Regions from separate parts of the Marinobacter sp. MBR-99 genome, predicted to be linked through region 2. Evidence: predicted binding sites of a transcription regulator. Region 2 holds the regulator's gene; each other region holds the start of a gene.
What was found. Region 2 encodes sigma-54, which starts transcription at its own class of promoters, with help from an activator protein. Its sites were predicted from a motif close to ANTGGCATNNANNTTGCTNT; they were not measured.
Positions count from the first base shown of each region.

Region 1: a site for sigma-54 is predicted at 1,944-1,963, ahead of flgB (flagellar basal body rod protein FlgB). Genes of this name have one in related genera too.
Region 3: a site for sigma-54 is predicted at 1,272-1,291, ahead of flgA (flagellar basal body P-ring formation chaperone FlgA). Genes of this name have one in related genera too.
Region 4: a site for sigma-54 is predicted at 1,350-1,369, ahead of glnA (glutamate--ammonia ligase). Genes of this name have one in related genera too.

Region 1 is NZ_JBEPPY010000012.1:111,291-114,402, forward strand. Features, by position in the region: gene ABIE59_RS12130 (flagellar hook protein FlgE) at 1-269, opposite strand, end outside; gene ABIE59_RS12135 (flagellar hook assembly protein FlgD) at 298-975, opposite strand; gene flgC (flagellar basal body rod protein FlgC) at 993-1,442, opposite strand; gene flgB (flagellar basal body rod protein FlgB) at 1,475-1,873, opposite strand; gene ABIE59_RS12150 (nitroreductase family protein) at 2,108-2,683, opposite strand; gene ABIE59_RS12155 (adenylate/guanylate cyclase domain-containing protein) at 2,904-3,112, shown strand, end outside.
Region 2 is NZ_JBEPPY010000020.1:58,947-62,058, forward strand. Features, by position in the region: gene lptA (lipopolysaccharide transport periplasmic protein LptA) at 1-330, shown strand, start outside; gene lptB (LPS export ABC transporter ATP-binding protein) at 338-1,063, shown strand; gene ABIE59_RS16040 (RNA polymerase factor sigma-54) at 1,253-2,782, shown strand; gene hpf (ribosome hibernation promoting factor) at 2,858-3,112, shown strand, end outside.
Region 3 is NZ_JBEPPY010000012.1:24,705-27,816, reverse strand. Features, by position in the region: gene flgM (flagellar biosynthesis anti-sigma factor FlgM) at 1-295, opposite strand, end outside; gene flgA (flagellar basal body P-ring formation chaperone FlgA) at 424-1,125, opposite strand; gene ABIE59_RS11765 (chemotaxis protein CheV) at 1,318-2,247, shown strand; gene ABIE59_RS11760 (CheR family methyltransferase) at 2,285-3,112, shown strand.
Region 4 is NZ_JBEPPY010000010.1:137,530-140,641, reverse strand. Features, by position in the region: gene glnA (glutamate--ammonia ligase) at 1-1,217, opposite strand, end outside; gene typA (translational GTPase TypA) at 1,609-3,112, shown strand, end outside.

The DNA of each region.
Region 1 (3,112 bases), on a different contig from region 2:
AAGAAGCCGTCACCGCTGATGGCCATGTCCAGGCCGTTGTCTGTAAAGCTGATGTTACCCTGCCCGAAGGACTGCTTAACGTCCTGGACCCGCACGCCATCCCCGATCGGATTGGTGCCGCCACTGAGAAAACCACTGGCATACAAATCGCCGAACTGCACCCGGCTACCCTTGAAACCCACGGTACTGGCGTTGGCGATGTTGTTGCCGGTGACATCCAGATCGACCGAAGCCGCCCGAAGGCCGCTCAAACCTGTGTTAAATGCCATGACTTATACCTCCTGGTCTGACACCGGATCAGTTAATTTGTTTGACATCGGACAGGGCAATAGAGCCCATACCGGCAAGATTGAGGGTGATGGAACCACCCTTGCCCAGAGACACGCTGTCCACATTGGCGCTGACCATGGTGCCCAACTGCTCAGGGCCGGACGGGTAAGAGCCCTGCGCGACGATCTGGTACGGACCAGGCGGCAAAGGATTGCCGTTGCCGTCCTCACCGTCCCACCGGAAGGAGACGACGCCAGCCTGGCTGCTACCCATATCAATCTGGCGAACCAGTTCACCGTTCTGGCTCATCACCAACAAGCGCAGACCGCCGGTAGACGCAGGCACCTCGATCGTGCCAGTAATCTCTCCATCATTGCCAAGAATACCCACGCTGGACGGCGCAAGTACGGTCTTACCAACCATCGCAGATGCCTGCAACGCCTGGCTCGACCGGAACTGCCCAGCCACATCCTCAACCGTGCTCGACAGGTTCTGCATTTCCTCCAGCGAACTGAACTGAGCCAACTGAGATATGAAATCGCCGTTGTCCTGTGGCTCCAGCGGGTTCTGATTCTTCAGTTGGGCAAGCATAAGCTCCATAAAGGCGTCTTTACCGAGTTCACTGCCACCACGGGCCTTGTCGTCCTGGTTAACCCTGTACTGGCTCAGTACGTCTGAGGCCGATGCGGAATTCACTGCACTCATGACTCACTCCTTACGATTTACTGCTGACCCAGCGTCAGGATTCGTTGCATCATGGACTTGGCAGTGTTCATGACGTCCACATTCATCTGGAAGCTGCGGGAAGACGACATCATGTCAGCCATTTCCTCAACCACGTTCACATTCGGATAGAACACGTAGCCGTCTTCGTTAGCGGCCGGATGGTTAGGCTCGTAGCGCATCTGGAGCTCGGCATCGCTTTCAATGATCCCTTCAACCCGCACACCGGCGCCGGGCCCTTCGTTCAGGCTGGTTCCGAAACCCTGATGGTCGGGGTTCAGCATCGCCTGCTGAATGGCCGCGAAAACCGGCTTGCGTGCGCGATAGGCGTTTTCTGTGCTGGAACTGGCAGTCTCGGCGTTCGCGATATTGGAAGCCGTAGTATTCAGCCGCAGGGATTGTGCGGTCATGCCGGAACCGGCGATGTCAAAAATGTTGCCCAGTGACATGGCAATCTCCTCAAATCGTAAATGACTGCGGCTTACTCACCCTTCAGGGCTTTGGTCAGTCCTGAAAACTTGCTACTCAAAAACTGGAAACTGGCCTGGTAGTCCATGGCATTACGCATAAAACGGCTCTGCTCTTCCTGGGCATCCACGGTATTACCGTCTATCGACGGCTGCTGCGGATTGCGGTAGAGCAGTTCACCATCGCTGCCCGGGCTGGAGGTATCCATGTGGCCATGGTGGGTGGTCGCCATTTGCAGACCGCTGACAGACTCCTGGGCCTTCTGCATCATCGCGCGAAAGTCGATATCTCTTGCCTTGTAGCCCGGGGTATCCGCATTGGCCAGATTGTTGGCGAGTACTTCAGCACGCTGCACCCGAGCCTGGAGTGCGTGCTCGTGGATACCCAATGCCCGATCAAATGTAATTGCCATGACTGCCTCCGGAATTCTGCACCGGCACCGTTTGAACGACGGCTTGCCGGAATTGCGTTCTGGAAGATTCAAAGCAAAGGTGGTGCCAGTTTCCGAGAGTGCTTGGGAGACGTGACTTTCAGAGGGATATGGTCAGAATTTGGGCGGCAATAGAATGAGGTTGATGGCAAAGGCGGCAAACCGTTTCCCTTAGCGGTTAAACGGATTGCCGTTATCACGATGGCTACAGGCCGGTTACCAGCTTTCCTGGCACCCGGGGCCACGCCAAACCTTGACGAAATCCCCGGTATCAGGGCGCGGCACTGGGGGTTTGTTGGCTGAAACCTTACCGGTGTAGAGGAAACCAACCACTGACTCACCCGGCTCCAACCCCAACCCGTCAAGAACCTCGGGATGATACGCCACCCCCCCGGTCCGCCACATTACCCCATAACCGGCATCCCGCAGGGCAAGGCCAAGAAAACTCATCCCGGCGGCAGCCGACATCAACTGCTCAACCTCCGGCACTTTCGGGTGCGATTTTGGTGTTGCAATACCCACAATCACCATCGGCGCCCTGAGTGGCGCACGCCGGGCTTTCTCGAGTTCCTGCTCACTGGCGTTATCGTTGCAGGCCCTGGCAAACAACTCTCCCAGAGCGTGCCTGGCATCCCCCTCCACCACTAGATAGCGCCATGGCCTCAGCAAGGCATGGTCTGGGGCCCGGGCAGCGCACTGAAACGCCACGTCGATAATTTGCCGGGGCGGTGCAGGAGTTTCTAAACGAGGTTCGGATGCTCTATCAAGCAGAAAGCGGGTTACGGACGTCATACTGGCTCACAGTCAGGATGTCTGAATCTCTTACCCTGAGGGCGAAGAAGCCTCAGTGAATTGTGGGTTATACTTAATACTGTTAACCTTTAGTCGTAACAGCGCATAAGAATAACGACCAACAACGATAACTTGTTCGGCAGCATACAATGAGTGACCAACAAATTTTTCGCAACTGCAGGATCGTACTTTCCTGCCAATGGGAAGACCCGGTTCTGACATGATGAGCGCACAGGCCGATTTGCGCAATGTCGCCAGCAGCGCGGGTAAACTCGCTTCCACGGAAATCCACGACCACACCGTGGCCATTCCCCCCATGCCGGACTACAACGGCCGAATCATAGCCTACACTGCAACGGCCGCGATTATTGTGACTGGAATCCTTCAGGGGGTATACCAGCAATGGCTGCTCTGGTTTGTGGCTGGAGC
Region 2 (3,112 bases):
CGGGTGGTACTGTATCGAAGCCCCGAAGGTCTCAGCCGGATTGAGGCAAGCGGCGAACCCGCCCGATATCGCCAGCCGGCACGGGAAGGTGAAGCCATGACAGACGCCCGGGCGCGGACCATCACCTGGTCAGCGGCGGAAAACCGGCTGACGTTCGAGCGCCAGGCAGTGATTGAACAGGGCAACAATGTGTTCCGGGGCGACGTCATCCAATACGACACCGTGCGCAGGGTGGTCACTGCAGAAGGCGGCACGCCTTCGGAAGAGAGCTCTGGCCGGGTGGAAATGGTGATTCAGCCTCGCGGCTCCAGCAACCCCTCAGACGAATAGGTTACTGATGGCAGTTCTCAGGGCCAGCAACCTGGCAAAAAGCTACAAACAGAAAAAAGTGGTTCTCGATGTGTCTCTGGAAATCCGGTCCGGAGAAATCGTAGGCCTGCTCGGCCCCAACGGCGCCGGGAAAACTACCTGTTTTTACATGATTGTCGGGCTTGTACCCTCCGACCGCGGCCGAATCACCATTGACAGCCAGGACATCACACCCCTGCCCATGCATGGCCGGGCACGCAAAGGCATCGGCTACCTGCCCCAGGAAGCCTCGGTATTCCGCAAACTTACCGTGCGCGACAACATCATGGCCATTCTGGAAACCCGAAAAGGCATGAAACGGCCTGAGCGGGAAGCCAAACTTGAGGAACTGCTCGAGGAATTTCACATCACCCATATCCGGGACAGCTTGGGTATGGCGCTGTCCGGTGGTGAACGGCGGCGCGTCGAAATCGCCAGAGCGCTGGCCATGGAACCTGCGTTTATTCTGCTGGATGAGCCCTTCGCCGGGGTAGACCCCATCTCGGTCAGCGACATCAAACACATCATCCGGCATTTGCGAGATAAAGGCATTGGTGTGCTGATCACCGATCACAACGTGCGGGAAACCCTCGATATTTGTGAAAACGCCTACATTGTCTCCGGCGGCCATATCATCGCCTCCGGCAATGCTGAAGCCATCCTGGCCAATCAGCAGGTCAAGGAAGTCTACCTGGGTGATGAGTTCCACCTGTAAGCGGAAGAAAACCCCTCGACGACCGAGGTCTGATTGTTTTGATGATCTGTAGCAAGTAAACTCGGCAAAGAACTTGCTTATACTGACAACAGTGAGCGGCAAGTAACCAGCGTATAACAATTTTTTTGCCTGACAGCAGGCAACGTCACTACCGGGACACCCTTGATTTATGGATCTTGAGCCATGGTTATGAAAGCCTCATTACAGCTTAAGATGGGCCAGAGTCTGACCATGACGCCCCAGCTGCAACAGGCCATTCGCCTGCTTCAGCTTTCCACCCTCGACCTCCAGCAGGAAATCCAGCAGGCGCTGGAATCCAACCCCATGCTGGAAACCTCCGAGGATGACGATCAGTCTGACACCCCCGATACGGATGCCGACACCCGGGACGAACATAAAGACCGGGATTCCGACCACGATGAACCGGCCACCGAGGCTGCCTCTGACTGGGATGAAAACGAAAATGGCCCGGACTGGGCCTCCGAAAACGACATCCCGGATAACATCCCCGACGACCTGCCCGTAGACACCGCCTGGGACGATATCTACCAGTCTGCACCGGCGCCAGCCAGCAAAGGGGACGACGAGAACGAGTCGGATTTCGAAACCCGCAATTCACCGGCCGAGACTCTCCAGGACCACCTGGAATGGCAGCTCAACCTGACCCCCATGAGCGAGCGTGACCAGGCAATCGCCCACGCCCTGATGGACGCTGTAGACGAGCGCGGTTACCTGACCTCACCGATTGAGGAAATCCATTCCGGCCTGCAGGACGAAACCGAAGAAGACCCCCTTGAACTGGACGAGGTAGAAGCGGTCCTGCACCGGCTACAACACTTCGACCCGCCGGGCGTGTTTGCCCGAGACCTGCAGGAATGCCTGCTGATTCAGCTCAACCAGTTGCCGCCAGATACCCCCTGGCTTCGACAGGCCCGCCTGGTGGTTACCCAGTTCCTGCACCTGCTTGGCAACCGGGATTACGCGCAACTGCTGCGCCGCAGCAGACTCAAAGAAGATCAGCTGCGCGAAGTTCTGGCCCTGATTACCAGCCTCAACCCTCGCCCGGGTGACGTGGTGGACCGAGCGGAGCCGGATTACGTGATACCAGACGTCATCGTCCGAAAACACGAGGGCCGGTGGCGTGTTGAGCTCAATCCGGAGATCGCCCCGAGAATTCGGGTCAACGCCAGCTATGCATCGCTGATCCGTCGCGCCGATAGCAGTGCTGATAACACCTACCTGCGGGATCAACTGCAGGAGGCCAAGTGGTTCATTAAAAGCCTGCAAAGCCGCAATGAAACGCTACTGAAAGTCGCCACCCGGATTGTTGAGCACCAACAGGGTTTCCTGGACCAGGGAGAGGAAGCAATGAAGCCGCTGATCCTCTCAGATATCGCCCAGGCCGTGGAAATGCACGAATCCACCATTTCACGGGTCACCACGCAAAAGTATATGCACACACCCCGCGGCATTTTCGAGCTGAAGTACTTTTTCTCCAGCCACGTCAGTACCGCTGAGGGCGGAGAATGTTCCTCCACTGCTATTCGTGCGATGATCAAGAAACTGATTTCAGAAGAAACTCCAAAAAAGCCGTTGAGCGATAGCAAGATTGCAGCCATGCTTGGAGATCAGGGCATCAATGTGGCCCGGCGCACCGTTGCCAAATACCGGGAGGCCATGCACATCCCTCCTTCAAACGAGCGCAAACGACTGGTTTAATGTTTTTGCCGGTGCACGAAGCACCGGACACGCAGCCCGGTGGCAACACCGGCATGATGACAACAGGAGACGCCTATGCAACTCAACATTTCAGGCCATCACGTAGAACTGACCCCTGCATTGAAGGATTACGTCAACACCAAGTTCGAGAAGCTGGAGCGTCACTTTGACCACATAAGTAACTGTCAGGTGACGCTGGAAGTTGAGAAGGTACGTCAGATGGCTGAAGCCACCCTGCATGTCATCGGTGGCGATATCCATGCAAAGGCAGAGAGTGAGGATATGTACGCCGCGATTGATTCGCTGGTGGACAAGCTGGACCGCCAGATC
Region 3 (3,112 bases), on a different contig from region 2:
TTTTCTGGGCCAGTTTCTCTGCATCAATCTTGTAGGTGCCATCTTCCAGTGCGGCTCGAATCTGCGCAATGCGGTCGTCGTCCATCTCCGGGTAATCACCCAGCTTCTGTTCGAGCTGCTTCAGGTTCTTGGCCTGATTGCTGAGACTGACGTTATCACCGCGGGCAGCCGTGCTTTGAGCCTTCGCCTGTTCTCCAGCCGTGGAGGGCGTGCTCTGGTTGCCGGTTGCTTTGTCGGCCGTGGTTCTGGTGGTGTTGACCTGGCCGGGGCCAATTCCATTTAAGTCAACTGACATAAGGATACCTGCTTGCCTGTGGCCACCCTCAAAGGTGGCGAAATCGGGTTTATATCTCGTTATCGGCAGCGTTAAGCCAACCTTTAGGAAAAAACGGAAAAATTTTGCCGCCGGGCATTGGCTTGCCGTTACATGGCAATTTCCACCCGGCCCGGGGCCGTGACCGTTGCACGAACCGTGCGTGATGACTGCAGATTCTCAACCATCACTTGTTCGCCGACGCTGGCGCTTGCCAGCGCCTTGCCCCGGGAGCTGACTGCGAACGCCGAGGATTTGGCGGTGATGATAACATGATCACCCCGCTCAACGGCATTCGGCGCCTCAAGCAGATCCGGGGTGAGAAGCGACCCGGCATTGACGGGGCGCCGCACCAGCATGCCGGATATCTGTTCGGCATCTGTGAGGATACCTCTGCGGCTGGCGTTGATCTGCACCTGACTTTCCTGAACCAGCTCTGTGGTGATGCGCTCGCCCCGGGCGAGAGGCCGCGCTGCCACCAGGGCAGGGCCGTGCACTTCGACGGAGGCAGTGACATACATGCGCCATGGGCGCTCACCCACACAGGACACCATGACCGATGGTGATGTTGTCCGCAGGGGGTCGTTGGTAAATTCGGTTTCCAGAGCCTGTTCACAGGCAGCCAGGCTCAGCCTGCTGTCAATGTTGCCAATGGTGAAGATGACATCGAACTGATCCTGGCGCTGCTCCTCGGCCCAGGCCTCAAGAAAACCGGCTGCGGCATCCCGTATCTCGCTTGCGGTGGTGGCCGCTGCGACGGTATTCAGGCTAAGGCTGTATAGGCAAAATGTCGCTAAAAAGATGGTTCGCATCTGCACTGCTTTGTCCTATGCTGTCAGTTAGGCCTATTTATGCGAGTTCCGTTAAGGAAAATGGCGTTTGGGCCGTTAACCTTGATTGGACACCGGGCGTCAATGTTTTGGTCCGGGTTCGCGTAAGCAAGTTGTTTGATAATAACTGAGCAAATTCTGTGCCGATCGTTGGCATGCCGGGAGTAGAAAGTTATGGCAGGGGTGTTGGACAGCGTTAACCAGCGTACGCAGCTGGTTGGTCAGAACCGGCTTGAGCTGTTGTTGTTCCGTTTGCGGGGGCGGCAGCTTTACGGGATTAACGTTTTTAAAGTGAAGGAGGTTCTTCAATGCCCGAAGCTGTCATCGATTCCTAACAGCCGCCAGGTGGTTAGGGGCGTGTCCCATATCCGTGGCGAGACCATCCCCATCATCGACCTGAGCATGGCCATTGGCATGGCAGGCATTCCACAGGAAGAGCTGGCAACAAGCTTTGTTATCATTACCGAGTATAACCGCAAAACTCAGGGCTTTCTGGTGACTGGCGTCGACCGGATCATGAATATGAACTGGGAAGATATCCTCCCGCCACCCAAGGGGGCTGGCAAGGATGTGTACTTGACGGCGGTCACCAAGATTGATGACAAACTTGTAGAAATCATAGATGTAGAAAAGATTCTTGCAGAAGTTTCTCCGCTCAGGGAAGATGTCACCGAAGAGCTGAAAACTCGCAGCTCGGAGCGTGTTCCCGGGCATTTGCCGGTACTGGTTGTTGATGATTCGTCTGTGGCGAGGCGCCAGATCGAACGCTGCCTGACCGCGATCGGAATGGAAGTGGTCACCAAAAATGACGGTAAACAGGCGTTGAGCTATCTCAAGGAGATCACGGGGGATGGTTCCAATGCCCGAGACCACTTGTCATTGATCATTTCCGATGTGGAAATGCCGGAAATGGACGGTTACACCCTCGTTACCAGAATTAAAGAGAATCCGGCGCTCAGCGGCATGTATGTGATGCTTCATACATCCCTGAGTGGTGTCTTTAACCAGGCGATGGTTAAGAAGGTTGGCGCAGATGATTTCATGGCGAAATTCAGCCCGGACGAACTTGCCGAGCGAGTAATGGAAATCATTGACCAGAACTGATGCCTCGGCTCATGGACTTACCCACGATAGAGATCTAATGAAAGCGGACATTACGCCTCAGGAATACGAAGCCTTCAAGACATTCCTGCAGGACGCTTGTGGCATTCTGTTGGGTGACAACAAGCAGTACCTGGTGAAGAGCCGATTACGCAGGATTCTTGAAGAAAATAATCTCAATTCGTTGGGTGAACTTCTTGATCGCCTGAAGCGTGCGGGGCGCAGCGGGTTGCGTGAGCTGGTCATTGACGCCATGACCACCAACGAAACCCTCTGGTTTCGTGACAATCACCCGTTCCGCATTCTACAGGACAAGCTGTTACCGGAATTTGCCGAACGCAACTCGTTACAGCCGCTTCGTATCTGGTCTGCCGCTTGCTCGACCGGTCAGGAACCCTACTCAGTGGGGATGGTGGTGGATGAGTTTCGGCGTAATCGGCCGGGAAAATTGCGGGACGTGAAGATTACCGCAACGGACATATCCAAAAGCGTACTGGAAGTGGCTCGGCGGGGCGAGTATGAGATGATCGCCATCGGTCGGGGGCTTTCACCTGAGCGCCAGAAACAGTTTTTCACGCCATCGGCCAATGGTGGTTGGCAGATAAAACCACAAATCAAGGCTATGGTGGAGTTTAAGGAGCTCAACCTGCTTGAGCGATATATGCTCGGCAAGTTCGACATCATCATGTGCCGAAATGTGCTGATCTATTTTTCCGCAGATCTCAAGAAAGACATCCTGACTCGATTGCACGGGGCTCTCAACCCTGGCGGCTATCTCATTCTGGGCGCCTCTGAATCCCTCAATGGCCTGCCGAATCTATACGAAATGGTTCAGTGCCACCCCGGCATCATCTACAGGAAGAAATAG
Region 4 (3,112 bases), on a different contig from region 2:
ATGTTCAGTGCCTCTTCCTTCGGCAGATCGTAAAGATCCTTGTCCATGGCATCGCCAGGGTGGATCTTGTTCTGTATGCCGTCAAGTCCGGCCATCATCAGAGCAGCGAATGCCAGGTAAGGGTTGGCAGACGGATCAGGGAAGCGGACCTCGATACGACGCGCTTTCGGGCTGTTTACATACGGGATCCGGATTGAGGCTGAGCGGTTGCGGGCAGAGTAAGCCAGCATAACCGGCGCTTCGAAGCCAGGAACCAGACGCTTGTAAGAGTTGGTAGAGCTGTTGGTGAAAGCGTTAATGGCCTTGGCGTGCTTGATCACACCGCCAATGTAGTACAGGGCCGCTTCGCTCAGACCAGCGTAGCTGTCACCGGCAAACAGGTTCTTGCCGTCTTTGCTCAGGGACATGTGTACGTGCATGCCAGAACCGTTGTCACCGACAACCGGCTTGGGCATGAAGGTGGCGGTCTTGCCGTAGGCGTGGGCTACGTTGTGTACACAGTACTTCAGAATCTGTACTTCGTCTGCCTTGCGGGTCAGGGTGTTGGCGCCAACACCGATTTCGCACTGGCCGGCGGTGCCCACTTCGTGGTGGTGTACTTCAATTTCCAGGCCCATGGATTCCATGGCGGCACACATGGCGCCACGCAGATCGTGCAGGCTGTCTACCGGCGGAACCGGGAAGTAGCCGCCTTTCACGCCAGGGCGGTGGCCGATGTTGTTGCGATCAAAGTCTTCGCCGGAAACCCAGGCGGCTTCTTCAGAGTGGATGTGGTACATCGCACCCTGCATGTCCACATTCCATTTAACAGAATCGAATACGAAGAACTCGGGCTCAGGGCCGAACAGGGCGCCATCGGCGATGCCGGTAGACTTCAGGTACTCTTCGGCGCGACGGGCAACAGAGCGTGGGTCACGCTCATAACCCTGCATGGTAGAGGGCTCTACAATGTTGCAGGTGATGTTCACGGTAGTTTCTTCGGTGAACGGGTCCAGCACGGCAGTTTCGTCATCTGGCATCAGGATCATGTCGGATTCGTTGATGCCTTTCCAGCCAGCAATGGAGGAGCCGTCAAACATCTTGCCGTCAGCAAAGAAGTCTTCATCCACCTCGGTGGCAGGCAGGGTCACGTGCTGCTCTTTACCACGGCTGTCGGTGAAGCGCAGGTCAATCCATTTCACTTCGTGTTCTTTGATCAAATCAATCGTCTTGGACATTGTGCATGCTCCGTAGTGATGTCGTATTCGTAGTGCCGGATCGTTCAGCGGGCTGAAGCCCGATCTTTTTCGGGTCAGGGCAGCTTAACAGAAGCTGTTGAACCTTACCTTTAAATTACGGCTGCTCAGGGATAAGCAAGGGCCTTGCCAGTTTTCCGGTTTTGCGCCAGAACGGCGCAGTCACAAGGCTTCGGGGCGATTCTGGCGCACCGGGGTACCGCTGGCAGGTGTTGGTTGCACTGATTGGGTGCACTTTATTGGTGCATTGGATCTTGTTATGCCTGATAGTGGTGCATTCGCTGATTGGTTACATATTAGGCACTATTCTTCATATTATCGACATGGACTTTTCTATATACTGCTCGCCGCTAAATTCTGCAGGATACCCGTTGTGATTGATAAGCTTAGAAACGTTGCCATTATTGCCCACGTTGACCACGGTAAAACCACCCTGGTTGACCAATTGTTGCGCCAGTCCGGAACCCTGGACCGTAAAGAGCTCGAAAACGAGCGCGTTATGGACTCCAACGACCAGGAAAAAGAGCGTGGCATCACCATTCTGGCGAAGAATACCGCGCTGAAATGGAAAGACTACGACATCAACATCGTGGACACCCCGGGGCACGCGGATTTTGGTGGCGAAGTTGAGCGAGTCATGAGCATGGTAGACAGTGTGCTGTTGGTGGTGGATTCCATCGATGGCCCAATGCCGCAGACCCGCTTTGTAACCCAGAAGGCGTTCGCTGCTGGCCTGCGCCCGATTGTGGTAGTAAATAAGATAGACCGCCCCGGTGCGCGCCCGGATTGGGTGGTAGACCAGGTGTTTGACCTGTTCGACAACCTCGGTGCCACCGATGAGCAGCTGGACTTCCCGATTGTTTACGCCAGCGCCCTGAACGGCATTGCCGGTATGGAACACGAAAATCTGGACGACAACATGGACGCCGTATTCCAGGCGATTGTCGACCACGTGCCAGCCCCCTCGGTGGATCTGGATGGCCCGTTCCAGATGCAGATCTCCCAGTTGGACTACAACAGTTTCCTGGGTGTGATTGGTATCGGCCGGATCATGCGCGGCAAAGTTAAAACCAACACTCCGGTGGTGGCTGTCGGTGCTGATGGCAAGAAGCGCAACGGCCGCATCCTGAAAATCATGGGCCACTCCGGCCTGCAGCGTGTGGAAGTTGAAGAAGCTCAGGCGGGCGATATCGTCTGCGTGAGTGGCCTGGACCAACTGTTCATTTCAGACACCCTTTGCGATCCCTCCAACGTCGAAGCACTGCCGGCGCTGACCGTAGACGAGCCCACCGTATCCATGACTTTCCAGGTCAACGATTCGCCGTTTGCTGGTAAAGAAGGCAAGTACGTGACCAGCCGTAACATCAAGGAGCGCCTGGAAAAAGAACTGCTTCATAACGTGGCGCTGCGGGTAGAAGAAGGCGATTCAGCTGACAAGTTCAAGGTCTCTGGCCGGGGTGAGCTGCACCTCTCGGTTCTGATCGAGAACATGCGCCGCGAGAACTTCGAGCTGGCTGTCGGCCGCCCCGAAGTGGTGATCAAAGAGATCGACGGTGTTAAGCAGGAGCCGTACGAGAACGTGATCATCGATATTGAAGAGCAGCACCAGGGATCCATTATGGAACAGATGGGCCTGCGTAAGGGTGACATGACCAACATGATCCCGGATGGCAAGGGCCGTATCCGCCTGGAATACACCATTCCGGCTCGTGGCCTGATTGGATTCCGGAATACCTTCCTGACCATGACCTCTGGTACCGGTATCCTGACATCCACCTTCAGCCACTACGGCCCGATCAAACTGGGTGATGTTACCAGTCGCCAGAACGGTGTAATTGTCTCCATGGCCACCGGCACAGCGCTGACCTACTCGCTGG